4 regions of the Streptomyces sp. PKA51 genome follow, and region 3 is predicted to be linked to each of the others. Evidence: riboswitches for the same ligand, from Rfam matches in the RefSeq annotation. Region 3 holds a riboswitch; each other region holds the start of a gene.
The links. Region 3 has a riboswitch for cobalamin ahead of metE (5-methyltetrahydropteroyltriglutamate--homocysteine S-methyltransferase). Riboswitches for the same ligand answer to the same signal wherever they lie in the genome.

Region 1 (3,501 bases), on a different contig from region 3:
AGCCCCTCGACCGTGCCCGCCCGCGACTCGACCTCGTCGTCGATGCGCTCGCCCAGCAGCTGGAAGCCGCCGCAGATGCCCAGGACGGGACGGCCCTGCGCCGCCCGCCGGACGAGGGCGTCGGCGAGCCCGCGCGTGCGCAGCCACTCCAGCGCCCGTACGGTGCCGCGCGTGCCCGGGACGACGACCAGGTCCGCGTCGGCGAGCTCCTCGGGGCGGTCCACGAACCGCACGACGACGCCCGGTTCGGCCGCCAGCGCGTCCACGTCGGTGAAGTTCGACATCAGCGGTACCGCGCACACGGCGACCCGCAGGATGTCCGCGCCGTGCGGCGGGGCGACGACGGACTCGCGGACCGTGCCGCGCAGGGAGACCCGCAGGCCGTCCTCCTCGTCGATGCCCAGGCCGTGGGCGAAGGGCAGCACGCCGAACGTCGCCCGGCCCGTCAGGTCGCGCAGCATCTCCAGGCCCGGCTCCAGCAGCGTCACATCGCCCCGGAACTTGTTGACCACGTAGCCCGCTATCAGCTCCTGGTCCTCGGGCGAGAGCAGCGCCGTCGTCCCGAAGAAGGACGCGAAGACACCGCCGCGGTCGATGTCGCCGACCACGACGACGGGCAGGCGCGCGGCCCGGGCCAGACCCATGTTGACGATGTCGGAACGGCGCAGGTTGATCTCCGCCGGACTGCCGGCGCCCTCGCAGATCACCGCGTCGTGCGTACGCCGCAGCTCGGCCAGGCACTCCGTCACCGTGGCGAACAGCTGCTCCTGGCGCCCCTGGTGGTAACCGCGGGCGCTCAGCTCGCCCACCGGCCTGCCCATCAGCACGACCTGGCTGCTGCGGTCGCTGCCGGGCTTGAGCAGCACCGGGTTCATCAGCGCACTCGGCTCGACGCGCGCCGCGGCCGCCTGCATGGCCTGCGCCCGCCCTATCTCCGCGCCCTCGCGCGTCACGAACGAATTGAGCGACATGTTCTGCGCCTTGAACGGCGCGACCTTGACGCCCTTGCGGGACAACCAGCGGCAGATGCCCGCCGTCACCACGCTCTTGCCCGCGTCCGAGGTGGTCCCGGCCACCAGCAGGCTCCCGCCCCGCGGTTGCGATGTCACCGGTTCCTCGCTTTCCCAGTCCTCGTCGTCCCGGCCCTCAGAAGGCTGCCCACTGCCCGGCCCCCGACCGCACAGCCCAGCGCCAGCAGCGACACCCGGCGCGAGAGGCGCACCGCGCGCTCGATGTCTCCGGTGCGCACGGCGCGCAGCTCCGCGCCCAGGACGGGCCGGTGCTCGATGCGGCCGCCGTACGCCAGCGTCCCGCCCAGACGTACCCCCAGCGCCCCCGCGAACGCCGCCTCGACCGGGCCGGCGTTGGGGCTCGGGTGACGGTGCGCGTCCCGCCGCGCCACCCGCGCGGCACCGCGCGGATCCGGCGCGGCCAGCACCGCCAGGGCCGCGGTCAGCCGCGCACCGGGCCAGCCGACGACGTCGTCCAACCGGGCCGACGCCCAGCCGAAGCGGCGGTGGCGCGGCGACTTGTGACCGACCATCGCGTCCAGCGTGTTCACCGCGCGGAAGCCCACCAGGCCCGGTACGCCCGCGAGCGCGCCCCACACCAGGGCGCCGACGACGGCGTCCGAGGTGTTCTCGGCCACCGACTCCACCACGGCCCGGGCGATCTGCTGGGCGTCCAGCGACGACGGGTCACGGCCGCACAGATGCGGCAACCGCTCCCGGGCCACCTCCAGATCACCGGCGGCCAGCGCCCCGCCGATCGCCCGGGCCTCCCGGGCCAGCGACGTCCCGCCGATCACCGCCCAGGTGACGGCCGCCGTCAGGGCGACGTCCGCGCCCCGCCGGCCGCGCACGGCGCGGGCCAGCAGTGCGGCGCCCGCCACGGTGGTACCGGTGCACACGGCGGCGTACAGCGCACCGCGTCCGCGGTCGTCGCGCCACCAGCGCTGCTCCAGGGCGTGGGCAGCACGCCCGAACGCGGCAACAGGGTGCCCCCTGCGGGGGTCACCGACAACCAGGTCGCCCAGGAATCCGAGGGCGGCGCCGCAGGCGAAACCGCGACAGGGCATGGCCGATGCGTGTCCTCACTCAGGGTCCTCGCCCTGGCTCGACGTGACCGGCGACCAGAGTCTCCTGGCTCCCGGATCCGCATCGCCCCCGGCCTTCCGGCTCGCGCCGTGGCCCTATGGGTGGGGGGACACTCCCCGGTGACAGTGGCGGGACCGCGCCGGATTCGCACCGGCTTCCTCTGCTGTCGCCGTTTGGCCCGGGCAGTCCACCATGGGCCCGGAAGGCCCGTCAACTCGCCTTCCGGGGCTCCGCCCCGGACCCCCCGGGAAACGGGGAAATGGGGGCACCTCCCAGCGGTAGCTGGGGGAGGGACCGGGGCAACAACCCCCGTCCCGCCCTCCGCGGAAGCGGCGTCGTGTCAGGCCACGATCAGCGAGATGCCGTATCCCACGGCCGCGGCGCACAGCGCGAAGCACGCGTACGCGCCCGTGCGCGCCAGCGCGCCCGAGGCCGCCGTGCCGCCGGTGGCGTCCGCCTTGCGCGACGTGCCGACGATGCCGAGCGTGAACAGGCCCACGAGGCCGACGGTCACCACGAGGCTGACCCCGAAGACCTCGGCGAAAGCTGCCCAGTCGATGTGCATGGTGTCTCTTCCTCCGTGCCCGGCGCTCAGCCGGTCGTCGCGGGGGTGGGGGCGGGGGCGGCGGTGGGGCCGGCCGGCGGCGGGGCGACGGCCTGGAGGGCCGCGGTGACCACGCCGACGGGCTCGGCGGCGGGGGCGGCGATGCCCTGCGGCTCGTTGAGGTCGTTGACGTTGTCGTGGGTGACCGGCTTGCGGCGCGAGGCGGCCCAGATGCCGCCGCAGACGGCGAGGCCGAGGACGGCGACGGCGGTGACGCCCCAGGTGCCCTGGTCGGCCAGGAGGGCCGCGCCGGCGGCGACGAGGCCGGCGGCCGGCAGGGTCAGGCCCCAGGCCGCGACCATGCGGCCGGCGGTCGACCAGCGCACGACGCCGCCCTTGCGGCCGAGGCCGGCGCCCATGATCGAGCCGGAGCAGACCTGGGTGGTGGAGAGGGCGAAGCCGATGTGGGAGGAGGCGAGGATCACCGTGGCGGCGCCGGTCTGGGCGGCGAAGCCCTGCGCGGGCTTGATGTCGGTGAGGCCCTTGCCGAGCGTCTGGATGATGCGCCAGCCGCCGAGGTACGTGCCGAGTGCGATGGCCAGGCCCGCGGAGACGATGACCCACATCGGCGGGTCGGAGTGCGGGGCGACGACGCCGCCGGCGACCAGGGTGAGGGTGATGACGCCCATGGTCTTCTGGGCGTCGTTGGTGCCGTGGGCGAGGGAGACCAGGGCGGCCGAGGCGATCTGGCCGGCGCGGTAGCCCTTCGCGGTGTCGCGCTCGTCGCGGCCCTTGGCCAGGCGGTAGGTCAGGCGGGTGGCGACGGTGGCGGCGATGCCGGCCACGATCGGTGCGGCGACC
Region 2 (3,501 bases), on a different contig from region 3:
CGAGGGAGGACTTCCCGGAGCCGGAGACGCCGGTGAAGACGACGAGGGCGTCGCGGGGGATGTCGACGTCGACGTGCTTGAGGTTGTGTTCGGCGGCGCCGCGGACGCGGACGTACGGGTCGTGGGGATCATGGCGGTCGTGCACGCGAGCGAGTCTAGGCGCCGCTCCCGGGCCGTCCCGGGAGGGTGAACCGCTACCGACACGCTGACGCGGCCGGGCATCCTGCGCCAGGATGCCCCAGGCAACCGCTGTCACAGCGAACGTCGACGACGACCTTTCGACGGGATGGCCCATGTCCGACACCGATGCCGAGGCGCGAGCGGCCCTCGGCGCCGACCCCCTGCGCCGGATCGCCGCGGCGATCGAGCGGGAGCGGGACCCTTCGTCCCGTACCTGCCGGACGTGCGGCGGGCCGGCGCTGGTGGTGGTCGGCGAGGAACCGGCGGGCAGCGGCCCGCCGGTCGTCAGAGCCCGGAAGGCGTGCGCGCGGCGGGACTGTCCCCGTCCGTGACGGCGGCCGTGTCCGTGCCGGCGGTCCCGTCCGTGCCGGCGGCCGTCGCCGTGCGGGCGGTCCAGCGCTGTTCGACCCGCGCCAGGCGCCAGTAGGCCAGTGCCGCCGCCCATACGACGACGAACAGCCCGACGATGACGAAGCCGACGTTGTCGAGGTTCAGCCCGGCGATCCAGCCGCTGACGGGATCGTCCAGGCCGAGCTTCTCGTGCAGGACGCCGACCAGCTCGATGGTGCCGATGAGGAACGCGACGGCGATGGACAGGCCGGTGATGGTGAGGTTGTAGTAGACCTTGCGCACCGGGTTGGAGAACGCCCACTGGTAGGCGAAGTTCATGAACGTGCCGTCGAGGGTGTCGAAGAGGCTCATGCCGGCCGCGAACAGCAGCGGCAGGCACAGGATCGCGTACCAGGGCAGTCCGGCCGCGGCGCCGCTGCCCGCCATCACCATCAGCGTGACCTCGGTGGCGGTGTCGAAGCCGAGGCCGAAGAGGAAGCCGAGGGGGTACATCTGGCCGGGGCGGCTGACCGAGCGGGTGAAGCGGCCCAGCAGCCGGTTCATGAAGCCGCGCGAGTCCAGCTGCTTCTCCAGCTCGCCCTCGTCGTAGCGGCCCTCGCGCATGGCGCGGAAGACGCGCAGGATGCCGGCGAGGGCGACGAGGTTGAGGATGGCGATGAGGTAGAGGAAGCCGCCGGATATCGACGTGCCGACGATGCCGAGCACCTGGTGGGTGGTGGAGTCCTCGTTCATCAGGGTGCCGGCCAGCTGCGTGCCGCCGGCCACCAGCAGGGTCAGCACCACGACGACGCTGGAGTGGCCGAGGGCGAACCAGAAGCCGACCGAGACCGGGCGCTTGCCGTCGGCCATGAGCTTGCGGGTGGTGTTGTCGATGGCGGCGATGTGGTCGGCGTCGAAGGCGTGCCGCATGCCGAGGGTGTAGGCGGTGATGCCGAGGCCGACGCCGTAGACCTTGGAGTCGACGGTGTAGTGCTGCGGCACGACGAGCAGGTAGAGCACGCCGAAGGCGACGACGTGGAGGGCGGCGATGACGGCCAGCAGGCCGGCGGTGCGCACGGTGTCCTCGCGGCGCCAGCGGAAGGCCGGCGGGCCGGTGGGTATGTGGACGGGAAGGGATGTGTTGGTGGACATCTCGGGTTGAACGCTCCAGCACCTCGTGGATCACTTCGAGATGCCGTGGCCGGTCTCCTGGCTGACGGGTGCACGCGCGACCGCCCCGCCTTCCCAGGCCGCCGGATGCGGCCCAGTGGCTTCCGCGCGCCGGACGGTCCGGCGTACGAAGTGGGGACGGTCACTCCCCGATCACAGTGGCGAGGGCCGCTCCGGAATGGGCCCCGAAGGGCCGGCACCGGTCTTCCCGAACACCACGGCCAGGACACCCTAACCTCCCGACGGGCCTCATGGCCGCCCCGGCCGTACCTCATCTGCCGGACATCTGCCGGAGGCCATCCCTCCGCTACCGCGCGGGTGATGGACGCCGCCCCGGGCCCGGTGCTACGAGTGCAGGCAACGACCGGAAGGGGCTGACCGCCATGGCAGATTCGGCAGCGGGGACGGGGCGGGACCCGGGCGGCGGCGCCCCCGAGGTGCCCGGGCAACGGACGGTGTTCGTGCGCCGCATCGGGCTGTTCCAGGCCACGGCCATCAACATGAGCCAGATGTGCGGGATAGGCCCCTTCGTCACCATTCCCCTCATGGTCGCCTCGTTCGGCGGCCCGCACGCCGTCATCGGCTTCGTCGCGGGGGCGGTGCTGGCGCTGGCGGACGGGCTGGTGTGGGCCGAGCTGGGCGCGGCGATGCCCGGCGCGGGCGGCAGTTACGTCTATCTGCGGCAGGCGTTCCAGTACCGCACCGGCAAGCTGATGCCGTTCCTGTTCGTGTGGACGGCGATGCTCTTCATCCCGCTCGCCATGGCCACCGGCGTGATCGGGTTCGTGCAGTACCTGGGCTATCTGTGGCCCGGCATGACGCAGACGCAGGGCGACGTGACGGGCCTGGCCATGGTGGCGCTGGTCGTCGCGCTGCTGTGGCGGCGGGTGGAGTCCATCGCGCGCATCACGGCCGTCCTGTGGGGCGTGATGATCGCCTCGGTGTCCCTGGTCATCGTCGCCGCCTTCACCCACTTCAGCCCGGAGCGGGCCTTCACCTACCCGGCCGGCGCCTTCGACATGACGAGCCATCAGTTCTGGCTGGGCTTCGCCGCGGGCCTGACCATCGGCATCTACGACTACGGCGGCTACAGCACCGTCGCCTACATGGGCGCCGAGATCAAGGACCCCGGGCGCACCATGCCCAGAGCCATCGTGCACTCGATCCTGGGCATCATGGCCATCTACCTCCTGCTGCAGATCGGCACCCTGGGCGTCATCGACTGGCGGGAGATGCTCGACCCCACCTCCACCGCCTCCTCCTCGGTCGCCTCGGCCGTCATGGAGAAGACCTGGGGCAAGGCGGCGGCCGACGTCGTCACCGTGCTGATCCTCGTCACGGCCTTCGCGTCGGTCTTCACCGGCCTCCTGGGCGGCTCGCGCATCCCCTACGACGCGGCGCGGGAGAAGGTCTTCTTCCGCCGCTTCGGCGCCCTGCACCCCCGCCACCGCTTCCCGGGGCTGTCCCTGGCGACGATGGGGGTCGTCAGCGCCGTGGGCTTCCTGATCGGCCGCCATACCGACCTCGCCACGATCATCCAGCTGCTGATGGCCGTGATGGTGATCCTCCAGGCGCTCTCCCAGGTGATCGCCGCGACCGTGCTGCGGCGCCGCCAACCGGACCTGCCGCGCCCGTACCGCATGTGGCTCTACCCGCTGCCGGGTCTGGTGGCGCTGGCGGGCTGGCTCGTCATCTACGGCTTCGCGGACCGCAGTTCGCCGGGGCGGCATCCGATCGAGTGGTCGCTGGCCTGGGTCGGGGCGGGCTGCGTGGCCTTCGTGCTGTGGGCGGCGTACGAGCGGCAGTGGCCGTTCGGGCCGC
Region 3 (3,501 bases):
GCTCGGCGAAGTACTGCACCATGTCGTTGCGCTCGGGCTCGCCGTGCACGAGGACGTCGATGCCGGTCTTCTCCTGGAAGGAGATCACTTCGCGGATCTCCGCCTCGATGCGCTCCTCGTAGGCCGCCGTGGTGATGCGTCCGGCGCGCAGGTCGGCGCGGACGGTGCGCAGCTCGCTCGTCTGGGGGAAGGAGCCGATGGTGGTCGTCGGCAGGAGCGGCAGGCCCAGGTGGGCGCGCTGGGCGGCGGCCCGTTCGGCGTACGGCCGGCAGCGGTGGGTGTCGGCGGCGGTGACGGCGGCGGCGCGGGCGCGCACCGCCGGGTCCCGGGTGATCGCCGAGTTCGCGCGGGAGGCGAGGTCGGCGCGGTTGGCGGCGAGTTCCGCGGCGATGGAGTCGGTGCCGTGGGCGAGGCCCTTGGCGAGGATCGCGACCTCGCGGGCCTTCTGACGGGCGAAGGAGAACCAGCGGACGATCTGCGGGTCGATGTCCCGCTCGGCGGTGGCGTCGAGGGGGACGTGCAGCAGGGAGCAGGAGGTGGCGACGTCGACCCGGTCGGCGAGGCCGAGGAGGGTGCCGAGGGTGGCCAGGGACTTCTCGAGGTCGTTGATCCACACGTTGCGGCCGTCGACGACGCCGGCGACCAGGCGCTTGCCGGGCAGGCCGCCGACGGCCGCGAGGTCGTCGAGGCCCGCGGCGGCGGGGCGCGTGAAGTCGAGGGCGAGGCCCTCGACGGGGGCCTTGGCCAGGACGGGCAGGGCCTCGCCGAGACGGTCGAAGTAGGAGGCGACCAGCAGCTGCGGGCGGTCGGTGAGGGCGCCGAGCTCGCGGTAGGCGCGGGCGACGGCGTTCAGCTCGGCCGGGGTGCGGTCCTGCACGAGGGCGGGCTCGTCCAGCTGGACCCACGTGGCGCCGGCGGCCCGCAGATCGGCGAGGACCTCGGCGTACACGGGCAGCAGCCGGTCCAGCAGAGTCAGCGGTGGGAAGCCTGCGTCGACGCCGGGTGCGGGCTTGGCCAGCAGGAGGTAGGTGACCGGGCCGACCAGGACGGGGCGGGCGGCGAGGCCGAGGGCGAGGGCCTCCTTCAGCTGCGTGACCTGCTGGGTGGAGTCGGCGGTGAAGACGGTGTCGGGGCCGAGTTCCGGGACGAGGTAGTGGTAGTTGGTGTCGAACCACTTGGTCATCTCCAGCGGCGCCACCTCCTGGGTGCCGCGGGCCATGGCGAAGTACCCGTCCAGGGCGCCGGCCTCGACGGCGGCCCGGTGCCGGGCGGGGATCGCGCCGACCATGACGCTGGTGTCCAGGACGTGGTCGTAGTACGAGAAGTCGCCGGTCGGCACCTCGTGGACGCCGGCGTCGGCGAGCTGCAGCCAGTTGGTGCGGCGCAGCGCGGTGGCCGTCCGGTGCAGGGCGTCGGCGGTGACCTCGCCCTTCCAGTAGCCCTCGATCGCCTTCTTCAGTTCACGGCCCTGCCCCTGACGGGGGTAGCCGAGCACGGCGGCGCGTGCTGCCGCGGCTGCGGACGTGCTGGTCACGGAACTCTCCTTCGCGAGTTTCTCCCGGAAAGCCCGGTGCCCGACGAGGGCGCGAAGGGGTGACGACAGACCCGCCCGGGACACCACCGTCGTCACGTGGATCCGTCCGCTGCGGTACGCCTGTGTACGCCGACCCGCCCTCGAGGTCACCGGGATGGCCGCGCACGAAGGCTCGCACGCGGGCAGCGGCAGGTCTTCGGACTCGCGGGCACGCCTGCCGGAAAGAACACCTCCCGGCGGACACCTACTGGCCGTCGCTTCCCGGGCCCGTCCGGACCCAGTGCGTATGACGGCGGTCGTTCCCGCTCACCGCTGCGGGGCAGTCCCGGATTCCCACCGGGTTCCCTCTTACGACGCCTCCCGCCTGGCGGACGGGGCGAACCAGCTGCACCGCCACCCTAGAGGGAGAAGCGCCTTTGCGCACAGGGCTGTTCGTATGCCGGTCACGGACGGCAGCGGATCGGCCGGTGCCGTTCGTTGTCCGGAGCATGCCCAGCCGAGGGGTAGGCTCCGGCGGGCACGAGAACAATGCTGCTGGGGAGACGACATGAAGCGCCGGGCACTGTGGACGGCTGCCGTGGGAATACTGGCCCTGGCCGGCTGCGCCGACTCGGGGCAGACCCTGAAGTTCGGCGAGAAGGCAACCGTCGCCGGCGACAGGAGCGGCACCGTCGGGGTGACCGTCGTACGCGTGGAAAAGGGCACCCACGCCGACCTCACCCTGCTCCAGGACTCGTCGAAATACACGGGCAAAACCCCCTACTACGTCCGCTTCAAACTCACGAAGACGGCCGAGGGCAACGACAACGACGAGACCTCGCACTTCGAGGTGTGGAGCGACGGCACACAGCTGACGGAGCTGATCGTCCTCCCCTCCATGGAACCCACGGGCGACCCGACCGAACCCCTGACCACCGGCCACTTCGACAAATGCGTCGGAGCCGACCACACGACGTTCAAGAAAGCCCCCGCAGGAACGAGCGTCGGCGGCTGCGCCGTCTTCGTCGCACCGGACGACGCGAAGGCGCCGTCCACCGTCACGTGGACACGGCGCAGCGAGACGCTCGCTACGTGGAAGTAGCCGCCCGGTAGCGAACGCGGCCGCTCGCCGCGTCGATCGCCACTGGGTTCGGGCCAGGGCCTGTCCAGCGGATCGTGCAGCGCCCCGTAAGGGGCCGTGTCGATTTGCGGCTACCGCCGCGTGGGCGCGACACGGCACCCCGTCTGCGGGTGCGTCGTGGCTTGTCGCGCAGTTCCCCGCGCCCCTGACGGGGCACTGCACCAGCCCACAGCGCCCCGTAAGGGGCGCGGGGAACTGCGCGATCGGCCACCGACGGCCCGCAGTCGACGCGCCACCCCCAGGCCCGGGCGAAGCACGGCACCCCGCCGGCGGCGAACGTCCATGCCGGCAGCCCTTCCTGCAGGCGCTCGGCATCGATGCGGATCATGGCGTTTATGCCGTGCTCGCCCAGCCATTCGAGGATCAGCAGCGTCACGTCCTCGACGTCGCCGTCGCCGTTGCCGTTGCCGTCGGGATCGGGCTTGGGCCATCGCCCTTTCGCCTTGGTCATGGCGGTGACCCTACTCAGCGCGCCTCCACAAGGCGCACGGCTTCACCCCCGGTCGTGGCGGTGGAAACCGCGGCCCGTTGTGCGGCCGAGGTTGCCTGCTTCGACCAAGGCGGGGGCGGCCCGGCCCTTGAGGGGCTGGACTTGGTAGGACGTCCAACTATATGTTCGGGGCAAGATCCGCGGTGCGGGGAAGCCGGTGCGCATCCGGGACGGTACCGCCGCTGACGCGAGGCGCGTCGGGCATGCGGTGGCCTTCGTGCCCTACGGCTCGCGCTCGCCGTGCCGTCCATCGTTCGCGATCTTCGGGCGCACCGCATCCTGGAAGGGACGAACGAGATCATGCCTCCGATCGTGGCCCGGGACCTGACGGGCGGCCGGCGATGACGGTCCCCGGCG
Region 4 (3,501 bases), on a different contig from region 3:
GCGCCGCCCAGCTTCTCGCGCCACAGCTCCAGCGCGGCGGCACTGCGCGTGGTGCCCATGCGGGCGGCGAGATCGGGCACGGCCGGGTCGGTCAGGGTGCACAGCACCTCGTTGTCCGCCGGGAGCCGCTTGCGGGTGACGCCGGAGGCGACCATGTTGGCGTCGCACAGGATCGGTGCACCGGCGCACAGTGCCTCGCGCGCCGCCGCCACCACCTGCGGGGAGTAGGAGAGGTCGCGGACGAGATCGGTCATCCCGCAGGCGTGGATCATGCGGACCGCGACCCTGGCGACGTCCGTCGGCAGCCCGCCGAGGTCCGCCTCGGCACGGATGGTGGCGAAGGACTGGCGGTAGATGGACGCGCCGTCCTTGTCGTAGTCGAACACTGTGCCCTCGTTGCCCTCGTTCATGTCGTGGTACGGGCCGCCGCCACCGCGCCGGCCAGTTCTGCCGCCGGCACCGTCACCGGCGGTGCCTCCCGCAGGCCGTCGCGCACGGTGACCTCGTAGGCCCCCTCGCCCGTCGCCAGCACGTCGACCCAGCGGCCGCCGGGGTGCCCGCAGCGCCGTTCGCACCCGGACCAGTACACCGGCAACGCCCCCGAGCCACCAGGGCGTACGGGCGCGAGCGCGGCGGCCGCGTCGGCGCGCACGTCGGCGAGCGCCTTCGCACAGCCCGGGCGGCCCGCGCAGGCCCCCGCGCGGTGCCAGGCGGACGCCGCGGACGTGACCAGCCCGGCCTCCTCGGCCAGGGCGGCCGGCAGCTGCGGATCCGTACCGGGCGCGAGGCCCGGGACGATGACGCCGCGCCAGGGTGTCACACGCAGCCCGCCGTCGCCGTACTGCTCGGCGAGGCCGGCGAGCAGCCGCCACCGGTCGGTGGTCAGCCGGCCCAGCGGGGCGGCCACCGACAGCGCAGGCCGGCCGCCGGGGCCGGGGACCACGCCCGGCTCGGGCGGGGCGCCGGGGGCGACCGCGACGGTGGCGGGGGAGGACGGGATGCCGGCGGCGTCCAGACGCCCGGCCAATTCGTCGGCCGAGGGCCGGTGTTCGGGCGGAAGCTCGCGCAGCCGCCAGGCGCGCGTACCGCTCGCGCGCTGCGCGGCGAGGAAGGCGGCGGCCGCCAGGGCCGCGGCCCGCGGGGCGTCCCGGTCGGCAATGCGCAGGCCGGGGCCGGCGGGGCCGAGGCAGAGCAGGGCACCGCCGGCGCTTGCGATCAACGTCACATCGGGGGAGAGGGCGACGATGTCGCCGCGCCCGTCGTCCAGTCCGAAGAGGAAACGACCGGAGAGGTCGGCAAGGTCCGGTTCGCCCGAGCACAGCAGACGGTCCAGTTCCCGGACCCACTGCCGGACGCGGCCGTCGCCGAGAGGGGAGGCCGCGACGTTGCGGATGCGGTCGTGACGGTCGGACGGCAGCAGGCCCGCGGCGCGCAACCGGGCCGCCAGGCCGGCACCGCAGGCGTCCGAGAGGCCGCGCAACTGGACGTTGCCGCGGGAGGTGAGGTCGAGGTGGCCGTCCCCGAGCGCCTCGGCGGCGTCCGCCAGCGCGGCGGCCTGGTGCGCCGTCAGCAGCCCGCCGGGCAGCCGCACCCGGGCGAGCGCCCCGTCGTCCGCGGCGTGCAGACGCAGGGCGCCGGGACAGGCGTCGGCGCGGTCACGAGCGGGCAGGGCGGGCATGCGGGGAGCATACCGACGGGTTGCGGCCTGCGGGGCTCCGCCCCCGGGCCCCGAACCGCGCTGCGCGCGGCCTCCTCGAAGCCGGACGGGCCGAAACCACCCCGCCTCGCTACTATGGCTGCGCCAGCGACGGCGACAGGGGAGGAAGCCGGTGCGATTCCGGCACGGTCCCGCCACTGTGACCACGGCCGAGTACGACGAGTACTCCGTGGGAAGTCAGGAACTCCCGCCGTCCTCCCACCGCCCGGGGCGCGGACCCCGAGGAAGGCCTGCCGTGATCCTGCTCCTGTCGACGTCCGACACCGACCTGCTCAGTGCCCGTGCCGCCGGCGGCCCGGTCCCCTACCGGCTCGCCAATCCCGCCCGGCTGCCGCTGGACGAGCTGCCCGGCCTCCTGGAGGGCGCCGATCTCGTCGTCGTCCGGCTCCTCGGCGGCATCCGCGCCTGGCAGGAGGGGCTCGACGTGCTGCTGGCCGGGCCGCGGCCGGTCGTCGTGCTCACCGGCGAACAGGCCCCCGACGCACAGCTGATGGAGACCTCCACCGTCCCCGTCGGCATCGCGGCCGAGGCCCACGCCTACCTCGCCCACGGCGGTCCCGCCAACCTGGAACAGCTGGCCCGCTTCCTGTCCGACACCGTGCTGCTGACGGGCCACGGCTTCGAGCCGCCCGCCGCCGCGCCCGCATGGGGCGAGCTGGAGCGCACGCCCAAGCCGGGGGCGGCCGGCCCGCTGGTGGCGGTGCTCTACTACCGCGCCCACCACATGAGCGGCAACACCGCCTTCGTCGAGGCCCTGTGCGGCGCGATCGAGGACGCGGGCGGCCGCGCCAAGCCGCTGTACGTCGCCTCCCTGCGCGCCCCGGAGCCGGAGCTCGTGGACGCGCTGCGCGACGCGGACGCCATCGTCACCACCGTGCTCGCCGCCGGCGGCACGCGGCCCGCGGACGCCTCGGCCGGCGGCGACGACGAGTCGTGGGACGCGGGGGCGCTGGCCGCCCTCGACGTCCCCATCCTGCAGGCGCTGTGCCTGACCGGCCCGCGCAGCGCGTGGGAGGAGAACGACGAGGGCCTCTCCCCGCTGGACGCCGCGACCCAGGTGGCCGTACCGGAGTTCGACGGGCGCATCATCACCGTCCCGTTCTCCTTCAAGGAGGTCGACGAGGACGGCCTGCCGGCCTACGTGCCCGACCTCGAACGCGCCGCCCGCGTCGCCGGGATCGCCGTGCGCCACGCCCGGCTGCGGCACACCCCGCCGGCCGAGAAGCGGCTGGCGCTCGTGCTGTCCGCCTACCCCACCAAGCACTCCCGCATCGGCAACGCCGTGGGTCTGGACACCCCCGCCAGCGCCGTCGCCCTGCTGCGCCGGCTGCGCGAGGAGGGCTACGACTTCGGCGACGAGGCCGTGCCGGGCCTGGAGTCGGGCGACGGCGACGAGCTCATCCGCGCCCTGATCGAGGCCGGCGGCCACGACCAGGAGTGGCTGACCGAGGAGCAGCTCGCCCGCAACCCCGTGCGCATCCCGGCCGCCGACTACCGGCGCTGGTTCGCCGCCCTGCCCGCCGAGCTGCGCGAGGCCGTCGAGGAGCACTGGGGCCCCGCGCCGGGCGAGATGTTCGTCGACCGCAGCCGCAACCCCGAGGGCGACATCGTGCTGGCCGCCCTGCGCCGCGGCAATCTGCTGATCCTCATCCAGCCGCCGCGCGGCTTCGGCGAGAACCCCATCGCCATCTACCACGATCCCGACCTGCCGCCCTCCCACCACTACCTCGCCGCCTACCGGTGGATCGCCGCCTCCCAGGAGGACGGCGGCTTCGGCGCCGACG

Region 1: another riboswitch for cobalamin. It lies ahead of AC27L3_RS19355 (cobalamin biosynthesis protein); the one in region 3 lies ahead of metE (5-methyltetrahydropteroyltriglutamate--homocysteine S-methyltransferase).
Region 2: another riboswitch for cobalamin. It lies ahead of nicT (Nickel transporter NicT); the one in region 3 lies ahead of metE (5-methyltetrahydropteroyltriglutamate--homocysteine S-methyltransferase).
Region 4: another riboswitch for cobalamin. It lies ahead of cobN (cobaltochelatase subunit CobN); the one in region 3 lies ahead of metE (5-methyltetrahydropteroyltriglutamate--homocysteine S-methyltransferase).

The regions. Positions count from the first base shown of each region.
Region 1 is NZ_BAAJPZ010000012.1:162,195-165,695, forward strand. Features, by position in the region: gene AC27L3_RS19350 (cobyric acid synthase) at 1-1,076, opposite strand, end outside; gene AC27L3_RS19355 (cobalamin biosynthesis protein) at 1,106-2,077, opposite strand; cobalamin riboswitch at 2,136-2,256, opposite strand; gene AC27L3_RS19360 (hypothetical protein) at 2,437-2,661, opposite strand; gene AC27L3_RS19365 (inorganic phosphate transporter) at 2,688-3,501, opposite strand, start outside.
Region 2 is NZ_BAAJPZ010000002.1:171,101-174,601, forward strand. Features, by position in the region: gene uvrA (excinuclease ABC subunit UvrA) at 1-145, opposite strand, end outside; gene nicT (Nickel transporter NicT) at 466-1,662, opposite strand; cobalamin riboswitch at 1,693-1,915, opposite strand; gene AC27L3_RS03205 (APC family permease) at 2,064-3,501, shown strand, end outside.
Region 3 is NZ_BAAJPZ010000033.1:19,108-22,608, forward strand. Features, by position in the region: gene metE (5-methyltetrahydropteroyltriglutamate--homocysteine S-methyltransferase) at 1-1,534, opposite strand, end outside; cobalamin riboswitch at 1,705-1,944, opposite strand; gene AC27L3_RS28365 (hypothetical protein) at 2,082-2,615, shown strand; gene AC27L3_RS28370 (hypothetical protein) at 2,602-3,105, opposite strand; partial or broken gene AC27L3_RS28375 (hypothetical protein) at 3,385-3,489, shown strand; gene AC27L3_RS28380 (enoyl-CoA hydratase/isomerase family protein) at 3,486-3,501, shown strand, end outside.
Region 4 is NZ_BAAJPZ010000002.1:195,710-199,210, reverse strand. Features, by position in the region: gene AC27L3_RS03305 (precorrin-8X methylmutase) at 1-410, opposite strand, end outside; gene AC27L3_RS03300 (cobalamin biosynthesis protein CobG) at 407-1,678, opposite strand; cobalamin riboswitch at 1,786-1,917, shown strand; gene cobN (cobaltochelatase subunit CobN) at 1,953-3,501, shown strand, end outside.